DNA from 2 places in the Paraburkholderia aromaticivorans genome. Region 2 is predicted to be linked to the other one. Evidence: riboswitches for the same ligand, from Rfam matches in the RefSeq annotation. Region 2 holds a riboswitch; the other holds the start of a gene.
What was found. Region 2 has a riboswitch for cobalamin ahead of cobG (precorrin-3B synthase). Riboswitches for the same ligand answer to the same signal wherever they lie in the genome.

Region 1 (7,857 bases), 380 kb from region 2:
CGCGCACTGCCGCCGAAGGCTCCGTCACGGGCATCGCCGCGATCTGTGCACGGCTGAAGAATGTCAGCGGCAGGGCATGACGTGCGCAGAATTCGCGCAGGCCCGTTTCGCCGGCTTTGGTATCGACCGAAGCCACGGTGCGGATTGCGTCGAATGCATGCGGGCCGAGCGCGGCGCGCACCGCCGCTTCGATCTGCTCAGCCGGGCTGTGCAAACGGCAGCCAATGCCGACGCTCAGCGTTTTCATGGCGTAGCCGCTCCGTGCGCGCCCGGCGTCGCGGCATCGGCCTGCGCCGCTGCGCGCATCAACGCGAGCGACACCACGCCGCCGATCACCACGATCGCCGGCGAGCCGAGTCCGGCGCGCGAGACGGTAGCGGCGAACTCGCCCAGCCGTGCGAGCGCATGGCGTTGCTCGGGACGGGTGGCCGACTCGATCGCCGCGCATGGCGTGTCGGCGCTCATGCCCGCCGCGAGCAACGCGCCGACGATATCGTCGAGCCGCCGCATGCCCATATAGATCACGAGCGTCATCTGCGTGGCCGCGAGCGCGGCCCAGTCCGGCTCGCCGCTGCCCGCGCCGTGCCCGGTGACGAACACCACGCCTTGCGCGTAGTCGCGATGCGTGACCGGAATGCCGATGGCCGCGGGCGCCGCGATTCCCGCCGTAATGCCGTTGATGACTTCGACCTCGACGCCGGCGGCATGCAGCGCCTGCTGTTCTTCGCCGCCCCGGCCGAACACGAACGGATCGCCGCCTTTCAGGCGCGCGACGCTGCGCCCGGCCCGCACATGATCAAGCAACTGTGCGACGATGCCGGCCTGCGGCGTGGACGGATGTCCGCCGCGTTTGCCGACGTAGACGATCCGTGCATCGGCGCGCGCGAACTGCAGCACCTCGGGATTCACCAGATCGTCGACCAGCACCACATCGGCTTGCGCCAACGCGCGGGTCGCCTTGAGCGTCATGAGTTCGACGTCGCCGGGTCCGGCGCCGATCAACCAGGCGCGGCTCATCGCGACGTGCACGGCAAGCGCCATGTCGTGACGTGCGGATCGGGGCGAAGCGCGCGGGAGCGCCGGATGGCGGATTTTTGGGGCATGCGGGCTACGGATTCGGGCACGGCGACATGCGCGGCTCGCAGCGGTCCTTTGGGGGAACTCGCACGCGAACGGACGCGTGACGTCGTGCTTCAGCGCCTTCACATCCGTCCCTCGCGGATTCCGGCGGCCGGCGGCGCGATGTTGCCTGAGGTTCGCCGCCTCCGCGTCTGGCCGGTATCCGGGCTGGCGGCCTCATGCGCTTTGCCTTCCCGTCCGCATTCATTGGCATGTGCGGGACAGTGGCATAGAAAAAACGCATGCGCGGCGCGAGACGAATCAACATCGCGCCGCAGGTCGCTTACCGTTGCGGGGACAGCACAGGTTGAGCGCATGAAAGCGCGGCCTGTTTCCCGTTTAACTGCACACGCGAATGCATGTGCGGGCACCAAACGCGCGCATACGATAGCACACGGCGCCCCGCCCGATAAGCGCTCGCGGCTTGGGTTTCCTTGACGGCATCGGGCCGCGGGCCTACACTCGCTCGCACTTTGGTGCTCGTGTGCGCGCTCGTGCGCATGCAGTTAAACGGGAAACAGGGCACCCGCCTGCCATGGATCGGGTCAACCTGTGCTGCCCCCGCAACGGTAAGCGAAATGTGGCGCTACGGTCAGTGCTGTAGCGCCGCAAAGCCGGCTTCGATGTCCACGCGCAAGGCCGCGTCGGCATATCACCACTGGGCGAGAAATCACTCGTCCGGGAAGGGGAAGCGGCGCTATCGCCAGCCCGGATACCGGCCAGAATACGAAGGGCGAACGCCGCGGGGATGCGGCGGTGCGTTCATGATCTCAATTCCGCTTTCTGTTTACCGTTGTCGCGGCAATCCGTCGTTCGTCCCCGTGTTTGATTTTCGCCGTGGCTTGCCAGGCCCATGTCGGGTTTGTCAGGACCATACGGACAGACGCGCGGATACGCCGGCAGGCACGTGCAACTCCTACGGATGGACCTCACGATGCAAACCCAGATGCGCAAGATCCCCGTCACCATCGTCACAGGCTTTCTCGGCAGCGGCAAGACCACGCTGCTGCGGCATATTCTTCAGCATGCGGGCGGCAAGCGCATCGCGGTCATCGTCAACGAGTTCGGCGAACTCGGCATCGACGGGGAAATCCTCAAGGGTTGCGGCATTGGATGCGATGAAAACGGCGTCGAAACCGAAGGCCAACTGTATGAGCTCGCAAACGGCTGCCTGTGCTGCACCGTGCAGGAAGAGTTTTTTCCGGTGATGGAAAGGCTGGTCGAACGCCGCGATCAGATCGATCACGTGCTGATCGAGACGTCGGGCCTCGCATTGCCGAAGCCGCTGGTGCAGGCATTCAACTGGCCGCAGATCAAGAACAGCTTCACCGTGGATGCCGTGGTCACCGTGGTGGACGGTCCGGCTGCGGCAAGCGGCCAGTTCGCCGACAATCCGCTCGCCGTGGATGCACAGCGCAAAGCCGATCCGAATCTCGATCACGAGTCGCCGCTGCATGAACTGTTCGAAGATCAGTTGTCCGCCGCCGATCTGGTGATCCTGAACAAAACGGATCTGCTCGACGACGCGCAGCAAAACGCGGTCGAGGCGGTGATTCGCGAAGAGATTCCGCCGCAAGTGAAGATCGTGCGCGCGCAGAAGGGCCAGCTCGATCTGCATACGCTGCTGGGCCTCGAAGCGGCCTCGGAAGACACGATCCACTTGCGCCACGATCATCACGGTTCCGCCGGCGACGCCGACCACCATCACGACGAATTCGATTCGGTGGTCGTACACGCGAACGCGCCTTCTCGCGAAGCGGTGATCGCCGCGCTGCAAGGCCTCGTCGAAACGAACACGATTTATCGCGTCAAGGGCTTCGCGGCGCTGCCGGGCGCGGCGATGCGTCTGGTGATTCAGGGCGTGGGCCGCCGCTTCGACAGCTATTTCGATCGGCGCTGGCAAGCGGGCGAAAATGGTCCGAGCCGCTTCGTGCTGATTGGCGAGGATCTCGATCAGGCCGCGTTGCAGCGTGCGTTCGACACGGCGCTCGGCGTCCCGTCGGCCGTCGAAACGCAACAGGCGTAAGCGCTCATGCATCTGCTGCGCACCACGCCGGGTGGCTTTGTCGACGATACGCAGGGCGTGATCCGTATCGATCAGCAGCCCGCCGATATCGTGGTGCTCAGTTCGGCCGACACCACGCTGTCGCTGCTCGCGAGCGTCTTTCCGCGGCTGGGCGAGGGTTTCCCCAGCGTGCGGCTCGCCAACGTCACGTATTTGCGGCAGCCGGCCTCGGTCGATTTCTATGTCGAAGACGTCTTGCAGCATGCGCGCGCGGTGGTGGTCGATCATCTCGGCGGCGAGGCCTATTGGCCTTATGGCATCGAGCAGGTGGTGGCGCTCGCCGAGCGCAAGCAGCAGACGCTCGCAATGTTCTCCGGCGATCTGCAGGAAGATCCAAACCTGCTCGCGCGCAGCACCGCGAGCGCCGAGCTATGCCATCAACTGTGGCGCTATCTGCGCGAAGGCGGCCCGCAAAATGCCGAAGCGTTCCTGCGCTGTATCGCGCACCGCGCCGTCGGCTGGGGGCGCGAGCCTGCGCCGCCGCGCGCGTTGCCCGCCGCGACGCTCTACCATCCCGAGCGGGACACGCCGACGGTTGCCGACTGGCAGGCGCGCTGGCAACACAACGCGCCGGTCGCGGCGATTCTGTTCTACAAGGCGCATCTGCAGGCGGCCAATACGGCCGTGTTCGACGCGCTGATCGATGCGCTCGAGTCGCAGGGCCTGAATCCGCTGCCGATTGCGATTACCTCGCTCAAAGACACGTTGAGCCGCGAAGTCGTGCAATCGCTGTGCGCCGAGCACAAGGTCTCGCTGGTGCTGAATACGACCGCCTTCGCCGCAAGCGCGATCGACGACCCCGAGCCGCTCGCGCTCGCCGGCGACGCGCCGGTGTTCCAGGTGATTCTCAGCGGCGGCAATCGCGAAGACTGGCAGAAGGACAATCAAGGCCTCAATTCGCGCGATATTGCGATGCATATCGCGCTGCCGGAAGTGGACGGCCGCATCATTACGCGCGCTGTCAGTTTCAAGGGCCTTGCATACCGTTGTCCGCACACTCAGGTCGACGTGGTGCGTTATCAACCGGATGCCGGGCGGGTGGCTTTTCTCGCCGAGCTCAGCCGCCGCTGGTGCCGTCTGCGCTCGCTCGACAACGCGGACAAGAAACTCGCGCTGATCCTCGCCAATTATCCGATGAGCGAGGGGCGCATCGGCAATGGCGTGGGGCTCGATACGCCGGCCTCGGTGGTGGGCATTCTGTCGATGCTGCGCGACGAAGGCTATCGTCTCGCCGATTTGCCCGCGAACGGCGACGCGTTGTTGAAGAAGCTCACCGAAGGCGTGACCAACGATCCGGTGGTGCGCGATCTGCGTCCCGCGCTGCAAAGCCTTGCGCTAGACGACTATCTTGGGTACTTCAACGCCTTGCCCGCTGAGGCGCGGCACGCATTGAACGCGCGGTGGGGCACACCCGATCAGGATCCGACGCTGAGGCGCGGCCGTTTCATGATCGCGGGCTGGCGGTGCGGACAGGTGTTCGTCGGCATTCAACCCTCGCGTTCGCGCGAACAGGGCGATTACGCCAGCTATCACGACGCCGACCTCGTGCCGCCGCACGCCTATCTGGCGTTCTATTTCTGGTTGCGCCACCAGTTCGGTATCGACGCAATCGTGCACGTCGGCAAGCACGGCAATCTCGAATGGCTGCCTGGCAAGAGCGTCGCGTTGAGCCACGCCTGCTGGCCCGATCTGATTCTCGGGCCGATGCCGCATTTGTACCCGTTCATCGTCAACGATCCGGGCGAGGGCAGCCAGGCGAAACGCCGCGCGCAGGCCGTCATCATCGATCACCTGATGCCGCCGCTCACGCGCGCCGAAAGCTATGGGCCGTTGCAGGATCTCGAGCGCCAGGTCGACGAATACTATGAAGCGCTGATGGTCGACCCGCGCCGCTCGAAGCTGTTGCGGCGCACGATTCTGGCGACCATCGTCGAACACCGGTTGCATGAGGAGTTGAGTCTCGCGGCGCCGAGCGGGCAGGACGATGAAGACGTGCTTCTCACGCGGGTCGATGCGTGGCTGTGCGAGTTGAAGGAAGCGCAGATTCGCGATGGCCTGCATACGTTCGGGCAATCGCCTGACGGTGTGCAACGGCGCGACACGTTGCTGGCGTTGGGGCGCTTTCCAGTCGGCGACGGGCAAGGCGCGAAAGCCGGCTTGATCGATGCGCTGGCGCGCGATCTGCATATGGACCACCTGTTCGATCCGCTGTCGGTGGACTGGTCGGCGGCATGGGACGGACCGCGTCCCGATCTGCTGCGCGATGTCAGCGATGCGCCGTGGCGCCACTGCGGCGACACGCGCGAGCGTCTGGAGTTGCTGGCGGCGTCGCTGTTGCGCGGCGTGTGCGAGGCTCGACCGGAGGCGTCGGCGGTGACGCTTGCTGCCGGCTTGCCGCAAACGGAGCGCGTCGTCGAGCGACTGCGTGAGGACGTGCTGCCGCGGCTCGACGCGTGCGGTCCGCAGGAAATGCTGCAGTTAAAGCGTGGTCTCGAAGGGCGATTCGTGCCACCGGGGCCGAGTGGTTCGCCGTCGCGTGGACGGCCCGATGTGCTGCCTACCGGCCGCAACTTTTATTCGGTCGACACGCGCGCCATTCCCACGCAAGCGGCCTGGTCGCTCGGCTTGAAATCCGCCCAGCAACTGATCGAACGGCATATGCAGGAGAAGGGCGATTATCCGCGCGCCATCGGCCTCTCCGTGTGGGGCACCGCGACCATGCGCACCGGCGGCGACGATATCGCCCAGGCCCTCGCGTTGCTCGGCGTGCGGCCGAAGTGGGCGCCGGGCAGCCACCGCGTGACCGATTTCGAAATCATGCCGATCGCGGTGTTCGACCGGCCGCGTATCGATGTCACCTTGCGTGTGTCCGGTTTCTTCCGCGACGCCTTCGCCAATGTCATGCACTTGTTCGACGCCGCCGTGCAGGCGGTGGCGGAACTCGACGAGCCCGAAGACCTGAATCCGATTCGCGCGCGCGTGCTGCGTGAACGCGATGCGCTCATCGCGCGCGGCATGGACGCCGCCGAAGCGCGCAGGCGCGCCGGCTGGCGCGTGTTCAGCGCACGGCCGGGCGCGTACGGCGCCGGTTTGCAGGACATGATCGACTCGCGCCACTGGCAGACCGACGCCGACCTCGCGAACGCCTATCAGGCGTGGGGCGGTTACGCCTATACGCAAAAGAGCGCGGGCGAAGAGGCGCATCACGCTTTCGGCACGCGCCTCGCCGCGATGGACGTGGTGCTGCAAAACCAGGACAACCGCGAGCACGACCTGCTCGATTCGAACGACTACTACCAGTTCCAGGGCGGCATGGTCGCCGCGGTGCGGCATCTGGCCGGCGATCAGCCGAGCGTGTATCACGCCGATCACAGCAATCCGGCCGCGCCGCGCGTGCGCACGCTGCATGAGGAAATTGCGCGCGTGATCCGCTCGCGCGTGGTCAATCCGAAATGGCTCGATGGCGTGAAGCGTCACGGCTACAAGGGGGCGGCGGAAATCGCCGCGACCGTCGATTATCTATATGGTTACGATGCGACCGCGCGCGTGATCGCGGATCATCAATATGCGCTCGTGACCGATGCCTATCTGAACGACGCCGACACTCGCGAGTTCTTGCAGCGGCACAACCCGCACGCGTTGCATTCGATTTGCGAGCGCCTGATCGAGGCCATGCAGCGCGGGTTGTGGCAGACGCCCGGCGACTATCGCGCGCAGGTCGAACAGCATCTGCTCGCGAGCGAGCAGCAGATTGAAGGAATGCAAACATGAACTCGGCAATCGAGCGGCCCGTTTTTCCCTTCGCCGCGCTGATCGGCCAGGCGCCCTTGCAGCAGGCGCTGTTGCTGGCCGCCATCGATCCGGCCTTGGGCGGCGTGCTGATCACGGGGCCGCGCGGCACGGCCAAGTCGACTGCGGCGCGGGCGCTGGCTGAGTTGTTGCCCCAGGGGCAACTGGTGAATCTGCCGCTGGGCGCGAGCGAAGATCGTTTGATCGGCACGCTCGATATCGAAACGGTGCTGCGCGACGGTTCGGTGCGCTTCTCGCCCGGACTGCTCGCCAAAGCGCACCGCGGCGTGCTGTATGTGGACGAAGTGAATCTGCTGCCCGACGCGCTCGTCGACGCCTTGCTCGACGCCGCGGCGAGCGGCGTGAATACCGTCGAACGTGATGGCGTATCGCATAGCCACGACGCGAGCTTCGTGCTGATCGGCACGATGAATCCGGAAGAGGGTGAACTGCGGCCGCAACTGATCGACCGTTTCGGCTTGATGGTCGAGTTGCAGAACTGCTTCGAGCCGCGCGTGCGTCAGGCGATCGTGAAGGCGCGACTGGCGTTCGATCTCGATGCGCAGGGTTTTCGTGCGGCTTATGCGCAGCAGCAGGCGGCTTACGTGCAGCGGATTGGAGCGGCGCGCGCCATGCTGGCGCAACTCGCGTTCGACGACGCGGTGCATGCGCATGTCAGCAGGCTGTGCATCGACGCCGCCGTGGACGGTCTGCGCGCCGATCTCGTGATGCTGCGCGCGGCGCGTGCGTTGGCGGCGTTCGAACAGGCGGCGGCAGTGACGGTGGAGCATGTCGATCGGGTTGCGCAGGCGGTGCTGCTTCATCGGCGCCATGCTCGCGAGTCGCAAGTGGATCGTGTTGCGCATGAGAGCGACGCTTCTGCT
Region 2 (7,857 bases):
CGTCGTGGACGACCCCACGATTACCATCGTGCGCATATCCACATCGGACGAACGCAGCTCGCCTAGCGTGATCGTCCGCAGCGTGCTGCCGGGCCGGCCGATGTCGCGCCCCAGCACCACCAGAGTCTGCGCCGCGCGATATTCCCGCACGATGTCCAACGCTTTATCCAGTTGCCACGGCCGTGCGCGCGAAATCGGGTTGTAGAACGCCATCACCAGATCCGCTTCGGCGGCATGTCTGAGGCGCTTTTCGATGATCGTCCAGGGCTTCAGGTTGTCGGATAGCGACAGCATGCAGAAGTCGTGACCCAGCGGCGCACCCGCTTGCGCCGCTGTTGCCATCGCCGCCGATACGCCGGGCACGATCGCCAGTTCCACCGCGGCCCACTGCGGGTTGTGCGACGACTCGAGCGCTTCGAGGACCGCCGCCGCCATCGCGAACACACCCGGATCGCCCGATGACACCATCACGACGGAACGTCCTTCACTGGCGAGTTCGAATGCGTGCCGCGCGCGCTGCAGTTCCTCGCGATTGTCCGTACCGTGCACGCGCTGATCGGCCCGCAACGGGCCTGCCATTTTCACGTAAGTGTCGTAGCCGAGGATGTCGGTGGCGTCGTTGAGCGCCGTGCGCGCGGCGGGCACCATCAGATCGGCGCGGCCCGGACCGAGGCCGATCACCGTCAGACGGCCGCGCGCACGGCCGATCGTGTCCGGATCGATCGCGAGCGGCGCCAACGCCAGCGCGACGCCTGTCGTCGAATCGTTGTGCAGCGTCTCGTAGGGAATGCGCAATGCGGCATGCAGCAGGTTGGCGGGGGGGGCGCCATCTTCGGGGCGTGTCAGCGCGAAGCGTAGCGGCACGTTCAAGTTCGCCGCGGCCTCGGCGAGCGCCGGGTCGGCCACGCGGTCTGACGAGGTGAGCAAAGCCGCGAGCGATAGTGGCGCGAGACCGTGAGCGTCCAGTGCCTCACGCACGCGGGTGACAATCTCGGCGGCAGTACCCGCACCCGCACCCGCACCCGCACCCGCACCCGCACCCGCACCCGCCCCGACACTAACACCCGCACCACCACCCATCACCGCTACAACCACACTGCGAGGATGAATCACCAGCTCATCCGCACGCCCGTCCCACGCACGCGGCGTCACGCGAATCGCGAGGCGCGCCGAAGCGGAGCGGGGCAGTTGCGCGTCGTCGAGCCACGGCGCTTCGCCTTCGATGCGCGTGCTCTCACCCGCCAGCAGATCCGACACGAAGCGTTTGCCCTGCCCGATATCGGCGAGCGTGTAACCGTCGGGCGGATTGAGCACGCAGGTGCCGAAACGCAATTCGCCACTCGTCGTGATGGCGGGCGGCACGGCCAGCATCGCGGCAATCTCGCGCGCCATCACGTTGACGCCGGCGAGACCGCCGAGCAGCGGCACCACTGCGCTGCCGTCTTCGGCGACGGCGAGCACCGGCGGCTCGACTCCCTTGTTCGACAACGCCGGCGCGACACAGCGAATCACGATCCCCGCCGCGCACAACGCGACGATCGGCGTGCCGCGCGCATACAACGCGAGCAGATGCGCGCCGAGTTCGCTGTACGGCACGTCCGCCTCGACGCGCCCCTGCAACGCATGCACCTGGCTATCCGCATACAGCGCCTGAATGCGGCGTGCGGTCGCCAATGCGCCCGCGCCGAGAATCACGATCGCGGGCGCGTTCATCCTTGCCATTTTTCCCCCGGCAGCACGAGCAGCGAAAAATACGGCGACGCCATCGGATCCACGTCGGCGAGCGGCACGATGCGTTGATTGCCCATGGTCGCGCGTTCGACATAGAGCGCGCGGTCCGCGAGGCCGAGTTCACCCAGCACGCGCCGCACCTTGTCGAAGTTGCGGCCCAGTTTCATCACGACCGCGGCATCGGCATCGGCTAGACGCCGGCGTAACTCGTCTTCGGGCAGCACGCCCGAGAGCACCGACAGGCTCTGATTGCGATACACGAGCGGCGAGCCGAGCACCGCCGCGCCGCCGAGCATCGAGCACACGCCGGGCACGACTTCGCTCGCGTAGCGCGGCGCAAGCCGGTCGTGCAGATACATGTACGAGCCATAGAAGAACGGATCGCCTTCGCAGATCACGGCGACGTCGCGGCCCGCGTCGAGGTGAGCGGCGACGATTTCCGCGGCGGTGTCGTAGAAATCGGCGATGATCGCTTCGTATGAAAGCGGCGGTTCGAGCGCTTCGGTCGTGACGGGATACACGAGCGGCAGATGCTGCTGCGCGTCGTGCAAATGCGCCTCGATGATGCTGAACGCGTTGCCTTTCTTGCCCTTGGCGACGAAGTACGCGACCACCGGCGCTGCCTTCAGCAAACGCAGCGCCTTGAGCGTGATGAGTTCGGGGTCGCCGGGCCCGACACCAAGTCCGAACAGACGTCCTTGCACCGTCATTATTCGACCTCCGTTGCCAGCGCATTGACGGCGGCCGCCGCCATGGCGCTGCCGCCACGCCGACCATGCACCACCACGTAAGGCACGCCGCGGCTGTCTTCCGCGAGCATGGCCTTCGATTCGGCGGCGCCGACAAAGCCCACCGGAAAGCCGAGTATCAGCGCGGGTCTTGGCGCGCCGGCGTCGAGCATATCGAGCAGATGAAACAGCGCGGTCGGCGCATTGCCGATCACGACGACGCTGCCCGCCAGCTGCGGCCGCCACAATTCCAGCGCGGCCGCGGAGCGCGTATTGCCGAGTTCGCGCGCGAGCGCGGGCACGTCGGGATGCGTGAGGGTGCAGACGACCGCATTGTTCGCCGGCAGCCGCGCACGCGTAATGCCCTGCGCGACCATGCCGGCATCGCAGAGGATCGGCGCGCCTCGCGCAAGCGCCGTGCGGCCCGAGGCGCCCGCGCCTTCGGAAAAGCGCAGGTCGTCGATCACATCGACCATGCCGCACGCGTGGATCACGCGCACCGCGAGTTTTTCCAGGTCGGCGGGAATGCGCGACAAGTCGGCCTCCGCGCGGATCGTCGCAAAGGATTGGCGATAGATCTCCTGACCGTCGCGAATGTAATCAAGCATCGGGGTTACTCCGGGCCAGGCGTTCGAGCATGTCGGCGGCCTGGTCGATCGTCAGTTGGCGCGCGACGCACAGGCCGAAACCGGGCCGGCCGTCGCGTCGATAAAGGTCGTAGAGGCCGGGCGCGGCCGCCAGCAGCGTGTACGGCGCGCAATGCGCGGCGGCGCACGAACGTGGGCAGCCGCTCAGGTGCGCGTCGACGCCGGCAGCCAGGCGGGCGGCGAGGCGCAGCGCGTCGGCCTTGGTGTCGGCGAGGCTTTTCGCGCAGCCGCTGGAACCGGCGCAGGCGATCAGACGCGTGATGGCTTGCGCGGGATCGCAGGCGAGACCGAGCGCCGCCAAACCGGATAGCACGGCTGGAACGGCATGCGTTGCGATGTCGGGCAGCAGCACGCTTTGCCAGGGTGTGACGCGCAGCGTGCCGTTGCCGTGCTGCTGCGAAAGCGCGGCGAGGGCATCGAGGGTGTTGGCGTCGAGGCGTCCCAGCGGCGGCTGGCCGCCTGCGTGCCAGGTTCCGGGCACGCGTTGCGCGTGAGCGCCCAGCCGAAGGCCGGCATCGGCCGGCGTGCGGCGATGCCAGCCGGCCAGCGCTGCGTTTCGCGTCAGCGGGAAGTCGAGGTAGCGTTGAGCGTGATGCAGGAGCGCGTCGGCGGAATGCACGGCTAGCAGGTGACGCATGCGCGTGGCGTCGGCGGCGGCGAGGTCGAGGAATGTGAGCAGCAGCGCGCGTACCAGAGCCGGAGCTTGCGAGGGGAGTATCGCGGCTAGCGGGACCGCGCCGTTGGCGTGGGACTCGTCCGTCGTGATGCACTCATTTTGCGCCGGCGAGCCGGCCCACGCACTCGCAGGCGGACAACCCGCCAGGCCGAATACGAAGCGCACGCCGTCGGCTTCCTGCGACGCCGCCAGCCAAACGTCATGCGGATGATCCACTCGCGCGAGCCGTTCGCCGCCGTCCAGCAACAGCGCGAATTTCGGCGACAGCGCCGCGAAACGCGGTTCGCTTTGCAGCGTCGCGAGCAATTCGGCGCACAGCGGGCGGGTGTCGAACAGGGAGCAGGGATCGCGTCCGGCAGCGGGGCTGATCATGACGTTGCGCACGTCGTCGGCGGCGATCGCCATTGCGGCTGACGCGTCCAATGCGTCCGGCAGCTTCGACGAAACCGTCTCCACTGCGTTCGCTGCCGCCCGGTCCACTGCGCTCACCGCCATCGTGTCCGCAACGTCCGCCGGACCGATTGCCACCGCCTTCGCTGCGCCCGCCGACGGCATCGGCCCGAGACCGGCGGCGACCAGCGCCGCGATCAACGCCGCTTCCTCACCACGCTTCACGCCGCGCACCTGCACATTGGCACGATTGGTCAGCTCGATCACGCCGGCCGCATGGCGTGCACTGACATCGGCGATCGCCCGCGCCTGCGCCGCGCTCAACTCGCCGCCGGGCAGTTTGATGCGGCAAATCCCGCCGTCGCGCGCGGCGACGATGCGCAGCAGCCCCGGGCACGCCGAGGGCCGCGGCGTGGCGGCTGCGTCGGACACAACGGTGGAAGGCGAAGCTTGATTCAAGACGGACACCGGTTTAGCGTCGCGCGACGGCCCGAGCATGCCGTCAGGCGGGCATGGCTGCGGCATCGGTACACCCCGCCCGATGTTGGCTGGCACGAACAGTCTTGCCGGCAGGTCTCCTGGCTGGCAGGTCATGGTCCGCCGCAGCCTTCCCGGTCGAACCAGTGGCGTGGAGCGCAGGCGGACTCGCTGCATACAGTTGCGGGGGCAGCCACAGTGGCACTGTGTTCCCTCTTCGGCCCCGAAGGGCACCGGCGGCTGTATTATGCCTTTTTTCGAACCGCACAACGAGGCTGGGCGCTTTGATCGGCGCGGCACAGCGGACTATTTGAAGACACAGAATGAGGATGGATGCATGCCCGCGTGGCTGACGGTGGTGGGCATCGGCGACGACGGCTTCGCCGGTTTGGGAAGGCCCGCGCGGCGCGCTTTGCTGCAAGCGTCGGTGGTCTACGGCGGTGAACGCCATCTGGCGATGCTGCCCGCGCGCCTCGCCGCGCGCCGCGCCGCGTGGCCGCGTCCGTTCGATCTCTCGCCTTTGCTGGCCGAACGCGGCGGCGCGGTGTGCGTGCTGGCGAGCGGCGACCCGATGCTGTTCGGCGTAGGCGCGACGCTCGCGCGGCAGTTGCCGGCGGGGGAGTTGCGGGTGCTGCCCGCGCCGTCGTCGTTGTCGCTGGCGGCCGCGCGCCTCGGCTGGCCGTTGCAGGACGTCGCGACGGTGTCGCTGGTGGGGCGGCCGTTGGCGACGTTGAACGCGCATCTGCACGACGGCGCGCGCGTGTTCGTGCTGAGCGCGGACGGACGCACGCCCGCGGCGCTCGCGGAGTTGCTCAACGCCCGCGGTTTCGGGGCGACCCGCATGAGCGTGCTGGAACACTTGGGCGGCGAGCTGGAACGGCGCATCGACGGCCGCGCGGATCAGTGGCCGGCGGGCGAAGTGGCCGCGCTGAATCTGATCGCGCTCGACTGCCGCGCCACCGAGGGCGCGCCGCGTTTGCCGCTGACCTGCGGCTTGCCCGATGACGCTTTTCGCCACGACGGCCAGTTGACCAAGCGCGATGTGCGCGCCATCACGCTCGCGCGCCTCGCGCCGGCGCCCGGCGAACTGCTGTGGGACGTGGGCGCGGGTAGCGGCTCGATCGGCATCGAATGGATGCGCTCGCATCCGACCTGCCGCGCGATCGCGATTGAAGGACACGCCGAGCGTCAGCGCTTCATCGAACACAATCGCGACGCGCTGGGCGTGCCGAGTCTGCAACTCGTCGCAGGCCGCGCGCCTGCCGCGCTGCAGGGGCTGCCGCTGCCGGATGCGGTGTTCATCGGCGGGGGCGCGACCGTGCCGGGCGTGCTGGAGGCATGTTGGGCCGCTCTGCGCGAGGGTGGCCGGCTGGTCGCCAACGCGGTTACGTTGCAGGGCGAAGCGGCGCTGGTCGCCTGGCGCGAGCGGCACGGCGGCACGCTGACGCGGATCGCGCTGGCCGACGCCCAGCCGCTCGGCGCTTTCGATACATGGCGGCAGGCGTTGCCGATCACGCTGTTGGACGTGACGAAGCCGAGCGGCGAGGGCGCCAGGAACACCATTGACCCGGCCGATGTAACGAACGCTACGAACGGCGTGAACTGCACGAACTGCACGAACGGCACGAACGGCACGAACGGCACGAACGGTGCGAACGGCGCGAACGGCGCGAACGCCACCAACGCCACCAACGCTTTGAACACCGACTCACCGCAAGAACCCTGATGCGCGACGAAACGCCCGAACAACCCGCGCCGCTGCGTAGCGGCTACACGACCGGCAGTTGCGCCACCGCGACGTCGCTGGCGGCGGCGCGTCTGTTGCTGGCGGGCGTGGTTAGCAACGTGGCGGAGATCGTGCTGCCCAGGGGCCAGCATGTGCCGATGCCGCTGGTGTTCTGCCGTCTGATCGGCAACGGCGACGGCGGTGCCGAAGCCGGCACCGTCAAGGACGCCGGCGACGATCCCGACGTCACGCACGGCGCGGTCGTATTCGCGCGCGTGCGCCTCGTCGCCGAACCGGGCGTGAAGTTTCGCGCGGGGCCCGGCGTCGGCACGGTGACGCGCGCGGGACTGACGCTGCCGGTCGGCGAACCGGCGATCAACCCGGTGCCGCGCAGAATGATGACCGAGCACCTTGCCGAACTGGCGGCGGAGCACGGATATGGCGGCGGCTTCGAGGTGACGATCGGCGTGGAAGGCGGCGAAGCGCTCGCGCTGAAAACCATGAACCCGCGCCTGGGCATTCTCGGCGGCCTGTCGATTCTCGGCACCACCGGCATCGTGCGGCCTTTCTCGTGCTCGGCGTATATCGCGTCGATCCATCAGGGCATCGACGTCGCGCGCGCCAACGGCTACACGCATCTGGCCGCCTGCACCGGCAACGCCAGCGAGGAGGCGATGCGCGCGCATTACGGTCTGCCGGATATCGCGCTGATCGAAATGGGCGACTTCGTCGGCGCGGTGCTCAAGCATATGAAGCGCGCGCCGGTCGAGCGCCTCAGCGTGTGCGGCGGCTTCGGCAAACTCAGCAAGCTGGCGGCGGGGCATCTCGATCTGCATAGCCGCAATTCGAGCATCGACCTCGAACGGCTCGCGCAATGGGCGGCCGAATATGGCGCCGACGCCGCGCTTCAGGCGGCGATCCGCGCGGCCAATACGAGCCAGCAGGCGGTGGCGTTGGCGCGCGCGCAGCAGGTGCCGCTCGGCGATATCGTCTGCCGGCATGCGCTGACGCTGGCGCGCGCCATCGTGCCGCCGCAGGTCACCGTGGAAATGTTCGCGATCGACCGTCAGGGCAACCTGATCGGAGCCGCGCAATGAGGCGGATTCTGCTGCTCGGCGGCACCGGCGACGCGCTGCGGATCGCGCGGCAACTCGGCGACCCCGCCCACGTGTACAGTCTTGCCGGCCTCGGCAAGGTGCCGGACGATCTCCCGTGCGCGGTGCGCGTGGGCGGCTTCGGCGGTAGTGAGGGCATGGCGCGTTACCTAAATAGCGAGGGCATTGGCCTCGTGATCGATGCGACCCATCCCTATGCCGCGCAAATCAGCGCGAATGCGGCGCAGGCGAGCCGCGCCACGGGCGTGCCGTATTGGGCGCTGCGTCGCCCGGCCTGGCAGCCGCAAGCCGGCGACGACTGGCGTATGGCCGGCGACTGGAACGAGCTCACGGATGCGCTGGCGCCGTTCAGAAAGCCGCTCTTCAC

Region 1: linked by a shared signal. The riboswitch ahead of cobW (cobalamin biosynthesis protein CobW) and the one ahead of cobG (precorrin-3B synthase) in region 2 are both predicted to bind cobalamin.

Annotation. Positions count from the first base shown of each region.
Region 1 covers NZ_CP022990.1:334,584-342,440, forward strand. Annotated here, with positions in the region: gene CJU94_RS21280 (cobalamin biosynthesis protein) at 1-247, opposite strand, end outside; gene cobA (uroporphyrinogen-III C-methyltransferase) at 244-1,017, opposite strand; cobalamin riboswitch at 1,257-1,509, opposite strand; cobalamin riboswitch at 1,577-1,857, shown strand; gene cobW (cobalamin biosynthesis protein CobW) at 2,054-3,145, shown strand; gene cobN (cobaltochelatase subunit CobN) at 3,152-6,955, shown strand; gene CJU94_RS21300 (magnesium chelatase ATPase subunit I) at 6,952-7,857, shown strand, end outside.
Region 2 covers NZ_CP022990.1:711,762-719,618, reverse strand. Annotated here, with positions in the region: gene cobJ (precorrin-3B C(17)-methyltransferase) at 1-1,713, opposite strand, end outside; gene CJU94_RS22975 (precorrin-2 C(20)-methyltransferase) at 1,710-2,441, opposite strand; gene CJU94_RS22970 (precorrin-8X methylmutase) at 2,441-3,067, opposite strand; gene cobG (precorrin-3B synthase) at 3,060-4,670, opposite strand; cobalamin riboswitch at 4,724-4,902, opposite strand; gene cbiE (precorrin-6y C5,15-methyltransferase (decarboxylating) subunit CbiE) at 4,987-6,375, shown strand; gene CJU94_RS22955 (cobalt-precorrin-5B (C(1))-methyltransferase) at 6,375-7,472, shown strand; gene CJU94_RS22950 (cobalt-precorrin-6A reductase) at 7,469-7,857, shown strand, end outside.